2 regions of the Pseudomonas sp. BB438 genome follow, and region 2 is predicted to be linked to the other one. Evidence: predicted binding sites of a transcription regulator. Region 2 holds the regulator's gene; the other holds the start of a gene.
The links. The regulator LexA, encoded in region 2, represses DNA repair genes until DNA is damaged. The targets are predictions, from matches to a motif close to CTGTNTNNNNANACAG.

Region 1 (3,401 bases), 1.7 Mb from region 2:
CGCTGTTCGACATCACCCGCCACGACGTCAGCGCGCGCCGCGTGCTCTCGACCCTGTGCCTGCGCAACGTGGTGCCGGCGCCCTTCCTCGCCGAGCGCTTCAAGGTCGCCCACAGCACCACGCTGTTCTCCGCCACGCTGACGCCGCCACACTACTACGCCGACCTGCTCGGCCTCCCCGAAGACACCGGCTGGCGCGAAGTGGAGTCGCCCTTCCACGCCGAACAGCTGGACGTCCACGCGTTGAGCAACCTGTCCACCCGCTACCAGCACCGCGAGGCCAGCCTCACGCCGATCAGCACCCTGATGGCCCGGCAGTTCCGCGCACGCCCCGGCAACTACCTGGCCTTCTTCAGCAGCTATGCCTACCTGCAGCAGGCACTGGAACGCTTCACCGCCGAACACCCGGACATTCCCTGCTGGGCGCAGTCGCGCAGCATGAACGAGCTGGAGCGCCAGGCCTTCCTCGACCGTTTCACCACGGGCTCGCGCGGCATTGGTTTCGCCGTGCTCGGCGGCGCCTTCGGCGAGGGCATCGACCTGCCCGGCGACCGCCTGATCGGCGCCTTCATCGCCACGCTGGGCCTGCCGCAGGTGAACGAGATCAACGAGGAGATCAAGCAGCGCATGCAGGGGATGTTCGGCGACGGTTACGACTACACCTACCTGTTCCCCGGCCTGCAGAAGGTCGTCCAGGCGGCCGGGCGGGTGATCCGCACGCCCACGGATTCGGGGGTGATCTACCTGCTCGACGACCGCTTCAACCAGCCGGAGGTGCGCAAGCTGCTGCCGGTGTGGTGGAAGCCGGAGAGGCTGAAGTTCATCGCCGACCCGCCGCGGTTCAAGGCGCCGCAGGGGTATCTGTTGCTGTAACTCCCGCAGGTGGAAATCCCTTTTTTCGCGATTGATCGTGTGCCGTGTGGTTCGCGAGCAAGCTCGCTCCTACGAACAGCGCGACATCCCCCCGCCTGGCTCTGGCTCTGGCTCCCAAAAGACTTCCAGAGAAATATCCGCACGCGCCGAATGCCCCGTTCAGAAGGCCTCGTTGAAGCGGAGTTTCAGGGGTTGAGCGACATGGATGTCGCGAGAGCGGCGATGGGCCAGGGATGGCCCTTCGACGCGTGCCCCTGAAACTTCGGTTCAACGAGGGAATTTTTCGCCTAAGCGAAAAACCGGATGTCCGGGGCCAGACTTTTTGGTTCCTTTTGGGGCGTTTGCCAAAAGGGACTCGCCCGAGGGGGCGAAACAAGAAGCTTGGGCGCACCCTGAAGCGACGCAGGAACACCCAGGCCGAGGCAACGACATCGCGGACAAAGTCCGCTCCTACGATCTTGGATACGGTGGAGCAAACGTGTAGGAGCCCCAACGTCCGTCAGACCAACCGCCATTGACGGAACCATCCTACCGGATAAACTGTATATCCATACAGCATTATCCGAGCAATTCCATGACCCTCCATCCCACCTCCATCCCCCGGCCCTCTCGCCGGGCGCATGACTGTCGCCGCCTGCCGGCCGGGAGGCCGTGATGGGCAGCGTGGTTGCGCTCGACACCCTGTTCCACCAGCGCCAGGTCTGGAAGGGCCAGCCCCAGGGCCTGCCGCCCAGCCTGCAGCCCACCGGCCATGCCGTACTGGATGCCGCCCTGCCCAGCGGTGGCTGGCCGGAAGCGGCGCTCAGTGAAGTTCTCCTGGCCGCCGAAGGCACCGGCGAACTGCAACTGGTCTGGCCGACCCTCGCGCGGCTCAGTGCAGCCGGCGAGCGCATCGTGCTGGTCGCCCCGCCCCATGTGCCCTACCCGGCCGCCTGGCAGGCCGCCGGCGTCGCGCTGGAGCAACTCGCCATCGTCCAGGCGACGGGGCGCGATGCGCTCTGGGCCGCCGAGCAGTGCCTGCGCTCGGGCAGCTGCGGCGCCGTGCTGTGCTGGCCGCAGCAGGCCGACGACCGAGCCCTGCGCCGCCTGCAGGTCGCCGCCGAAACCGGGCAGACCCTGGCCATCGCCTACCGCCCGCAGCGCGAAGCACTCAACCCCTCGCCCGCCGCATTGCGCCTGGCGCTGGACGCCAACCCGGCGCAGCTGCGCGTGCTCAAGTGCCGTGGCGGCCTGGCGCCGACGCGGCCCATCCCGCTGCCCTGGCACTGAGATCGCCATGCTCTGGGCCTGCATTCTCCTGCCACAGCTGGCCATGGACGGCGTGCTGCGCGGCCGTCCCGAGCCGGACGCCGCCCTGGCGCTGCTCGCCGGGCCGCCCCAGCGCCGCGTGCTGCAGGCGGTCAACCCGGCTGCGCGGGCGCTGGGGCTCAAGCCCGGTCAGTCACTCACTGCCGCCCAGGCCCTCAGCCGTGAATTCGCCACCGCCGAGTACGACCTGCGTGACGTGCAGCGCTGGCAGAACCTGCTGGCCGCCTGGGCCTACGGATTCAGCTCGCAGGTCAGCCAGCACTACCCGCGCGCGCTGCTGCTGGAAGTGCAATCGAGCCTGCAGCTGTTCGGCCCCTGGCCGCGCTTCGAGGCACGCCTGCGCGAAGAGTTGAACGGACTGGGCTTCCGCCACCGCATCACCGCCGCACCCAATCCGGCCGCCGCGCGCATCCTCGCCAACGGCCACGACGGCCTGGCGATCCACGACAACCAGCAGCTGCGCCAGTACCTGGGCAGGATGCCGCTGGAGCGCCTGGGCCTGGAGCGCGATGCCGCCACGGCGCTGGGCCGCATGGGCCTGCGCAGCCTGCAGCAACTGCTCGCCCTGCCCCGCGAAAGCCTGGCCCGGCGCTTCCCGCCACAGGTGCTGCGGCAGGTCGACACCCTGCTCGGCCAACGCCCGCTGGCCCTGGAGTTCTACCGACCGCCGGACTGTTTCGAGTCGCGCATCGAACTGAATTTCGACGTGGAATCCACCCAGGCGCTGCTGTTCCCGCTGCGCCGCCTGACCACCGATCTCGCCGCCTTCCTCGCCGGGCGCGACAGCGGCGTGCAGCGTTTCGTCCTCCATCTGGAACACCACGAAGGCAGCGACACGCTGATGCCGGTCGGCCTGCTCAGCGCCGAGCGCGAGGCGGCGATGCTCTTCGAGCTGAGCCGTGGCCGCCTGGAACAACTGCAATTGCGCGCCCCGGTGCACAGCGTGCGACTGCTGGCCGACGACCTGCCGCCCTTCGTGCCGCAGCACCGCGAGCTGTTCGACGACCGCCCGCAGCAATCGCTGCCCTGGGAGCAGCTGCGTGAACGCCTGCGCGCACGACTGGGCGATGACGCCGTGCACAGTCTCGGCGGCCGCGCCGACCATCGTCCGGAGCGCGCCTGGCAAGGCAGCTCCACGCCGCTGCAGGCCATCACCGACGTCCCACGCCCCGGCTGGCTGCTGGCGGAGCCCCAGCCACTGCGCGAGTTCGCGCCGGCGCT
Region 2 (3,401 bases):
CCGAAGTACCACTTCCTGCTCGCCGCGCCCGCGAGAGACCCGGATGGCCGTCCAGCGGTGATTCGCTTCAGCCGCAAGACCAAGGAGCAGTACGTGCAGTCCGAGGTCGACGGCAAGCCTACCGGTTGGCGTGCATTCTTCGACGGCGGAAAGTGGAAGGTCGAAGACAAGCGCTGATGGAAGGTGCGCCCCGCGGAGGCGGGGCGTGCTTATACTGCCGACGTCGACTGCAGAGGTCCCGGTCATGGCGAACGAACTCTATACCCGCACCAACCAGAAGCTGTTCTTCGCCGGCCTTGCCCTGGAGGCCTGGCGCAGCGCCGAAACGGCGCGCGCGATGAACGCCCAGGCGCGCATCCAGGCCGAGCGCGAAGCAGCGCTGTTCCATCTCTACGGAGCGGTGCTGGGTGTGGCCCACGAGATCGCCGGTTACTACCGCCTGCCGCAGGCGGGTGCGCCGCGGGTCGAAATGCTGCTGAATGCCGAGGTGCTGGCCGCAGCTCCAAGTCCGGAGCTGGCGGAAATGGTCGAGTTGGCGCAATCGCCGGAAGCCTGGCTGGCGCGCCTGCTCGCCGCCTACGCCGAGCTGTTCCAGCCGCCGAGCGAACCGAAGAAGGCCAAGATCGATCCGACCCAGCCGCTGATTCAGGCGGTGAATGTCGACGACGAGGCGCCGGTCGAGCTGGGTAATGGCGAGCTGGAGGCCTGGCGAAAATCCCTGAAGGACCTGGTGCTGCGCTTCCGCGCTTCGCTCACCGAGCTCTGATCTCTGCGTCACAAGGTGCCGGCCTTCTGGTCGGCCCATGCGAGCTTTGGCTAGGGTGTAGCGGATGTGGCTGTTACACTACGCGTTCTGCTGTGGAGAACGTCGTTATGCCAACCTCATTTCTGGAAATTGTCGAGCTGCCTGACGGGCGTATCGTGCTGCGTCGTGCAGACGAGGAGGAGGCGCTGGTGACCCTGGAGTTCTCCGCCGATGCCAAAGGCTTCCTTCAGGGACAGCACATCGAGATCGCCAAGGCGATGTTCAATGTCGGTGTGCAAATGGCCGGTCGTCTTGCTGAAGGCGGCGATATGAGCATGGACGACGACAGCCCGCGCGTACTGCACTGAGTTCTTACGCTTCGCTGTGCTCGCAGCGAAGCTTCCCCATCAGGTCAACCCAGACGGATATTCAGGCTCTGCGTCTGTCCGGCAACGGCGGCGCGGGATAGTTGTGCGCGCCCGTTGGCGCTGAGGTTCAGCCAACTCACCACGGTGTGGCTGTTGCCCAGGCGCAGCGCCTCACAGGCGAGGGTCTGGGCAGCAGCCTGGTCGCGGGCCGGCAACAGCAGGATGCCCTGACGGTTCAGGCCAGCCTTGCGCAGCCAGTCCGGAGTCAGGCTGGTGGGCGGGGCGATGAGGGTGAGCCAGCGTGAATCGCTTTCCTCGCTGAGTTCGCGAAGCATAGGCGCCAGCAGCATCAGGCACTGGCCAGGGAGGCCGCGCAGGGCAATTTCGCTGAAGGCGCGTTCGTCGACAGGCGGCTCATCCTCCATTAACTCCTTGAGCAGTGGAGCAGTACCGCTTGCCCAGAGTGCATCCTGAAACAGCGGGAGTTGCGGCAGGTTCTGCGGCTGCGGGTACTGCATGGATGTCTCCTGTTCAGCGACGGATCACGCCGACGCTCAAGCCTTCGATGACCAGTTCCTGTTCCTTGAGATCGACCTCGATAGGGGCGAACTCCGGGTTTTCGGCGAGCAGCCAGACCTTGCTGCCTTCGCGCTTGAAGCGCTTTACCGTTACCTCTTCACCCAGACGGGCGACCACGATCTGGCCATTGCGCGCTTCGCGAGTGACGTGCACGGCAAGCAGATCGCCGTCCATGATGCCGACGTCCTTCATGCTCTGGCCGCGCACGCGCAGCAGATAATCGGCGGGCGGATTGAAAAAGGTGGGGTTGATGCGGCAGGTGTCGTCGACGTTCTGCTCGGCAAGGATCGGTGCGCCAGCGGCAACGCGGCCGATGATCGGCAATTCGTCGTCATTGGCGGCAGCCTTGGGCTCGAAGCCAGGGATGCGGATGCCGCGGGAAGCGCCCGGAGTCATCTCGATGGCGCCTTTGCGGGCGAGGGCTTTTAAGTGCTCCTCGGCGGCGTTGGGCGACTTGAAGCCGAGTTCCTGGGCGATTTCCGCGCGGGTGGGCGGGTAGCCGTTGGCTTCCAGGCAGCGTTTGATGAAGGCGAGGATCTCGGCTTGGCGCGGCGTGAGCTTCAGCATGTCCATACTCTGGCTTTTTATACAGTGCCTGGAATTATATACAGTGATGGCGGGCTGGCAATGCTTTTATTGGTCGCAGCTGTCGGTGGAACGTTCGTGCATGTAACCTTTCGGGCTTGGCAAGCGTCTTGCTGTCTATTAGGTGTCTCGTCGCATTGCCATGATATTGGTAACAATCCATCGCCCTTTGCTTGACAATACAAGACGCTGAAACGTATGTTTCAAACAAGTGTTTGTCAGGCGGAGTAGCCATGGCCCAGTCGGAAACCGTCGAACGCATCCTGGATGCTGCGGAACAGCTGTTCGCGGAGAAAGGCTTCGCCGAAACTTCCCTGCGTCTGATCACCAGCAAGGCGGGGGTTAACCTCGCGGCTGTGAACTATCACTTCGGCTCGAAGAAGGCTCTGATCCAAGCGGTCTTCTCGCGCTTCCTCGGCCCGTTCTGCGCCAGCCTCGAAAAGGAGCTGGACCGCCGCCAGGCCAAGGCCGATGCGCCGCGTGCCACCCTGGAGGAGCTGCTTGAACTGCTCGTGGTTCAGGCTATGGCGGTGAAGCCGCGTAGCGGCAACGACCTGTCCATCTTCATGCGCCTGCTGGGCCTGGCCTTCAGCCAGAGCCAGGGGCACCTGCGCAAGTACCTCGAAGAGGTCTACGGCAAGGTGTTCCGCCGCTACATGCTGCTGGTGCACGAGTCCGCCCCGCGCCTGCCGCCGCTGGAGTTGTTCTGGCGCGTGCACTTCATGCTGGGTACTGCGGTGTTCAGCATGTCCGGCATCAAGGCCTTGCGTGCCATGGCCGAGAACGATTTCGGCGTGAACACGTCCATCGAGCAGGTGATGCGCCTGATGGTGCCGTTCCTCGCCGCCGGCATGCGTGCCGACAGTGGTGTCAGCGATCCCTCGCTGGCCGGAGCTCAGCTCAAGCCGCGCAGCAAATCGGGTGTCTCGCAAGCGCCTGCCAAGGTCTGATCCGGGCCCGGCTTCGCGCTGGGCTGCGTCGACATGATCGGCTACAGTAGCCGGCCATGGCCGATCTCGATCTTCTCCATATCTCCCTTGCTGACCAGATGCTCTACGGCTTTGCCGCGGGGCGTCTTGTCGTGCGTGTTCCGGTATCCAGCGCCGCCAACGGCCCGGGGGAAC

Region 1: a site for LexA is predicted at 1,413-1,428, ahead of imuA (translesion DNA synthesis-associated protein ImuA). Genes of this name have one in related genera too.

Annotation. Positions count from the first base shown of each region.
Region 1 is NZ_CM170001.1:2,736,446-2,739,846, reverse strand. It holds gene AC1ZV1_RS12740 (ATP-dependent DNA helicase) at 1-872, shown strand, start outside; gene imuA (translesion DNA synthesis-associated protein ImuA) at 1,527-2,141, shown strand; gene AC1ZV1_RS12730 (Y-family DNA polymerase) at 2,149-3,401, shown strand, end outside.
Region 2 is NZ_CM170001.1:4,477,470-4,480,870, reverse strand. It holds gene topA (type I DNA topoisomerase) at 1-177, shown strand, start outside; gene AC1ZV1_RS20490 (DUF6586 family protein) at 245-766, shown strand; gene AC1ZV1_RS20485 (hypothetical protein) at 874-1,113, shown strand; gene sulA (SOS-induced cell division inhibitor SulA) at 1,158-1,631, opposite strand; gene lexA (transcriptional repressor LexA) at 1,645-2,259, opposite strand; gene AC1ZV1_RS20470 (TetR/AcrR family transcriptional regulator) at 2,511-3,227, shown strand; gene AC1ZV1_RS20465 (L,D-transpeptidase family protein) at 3,284-3,401, shown strand, end outside.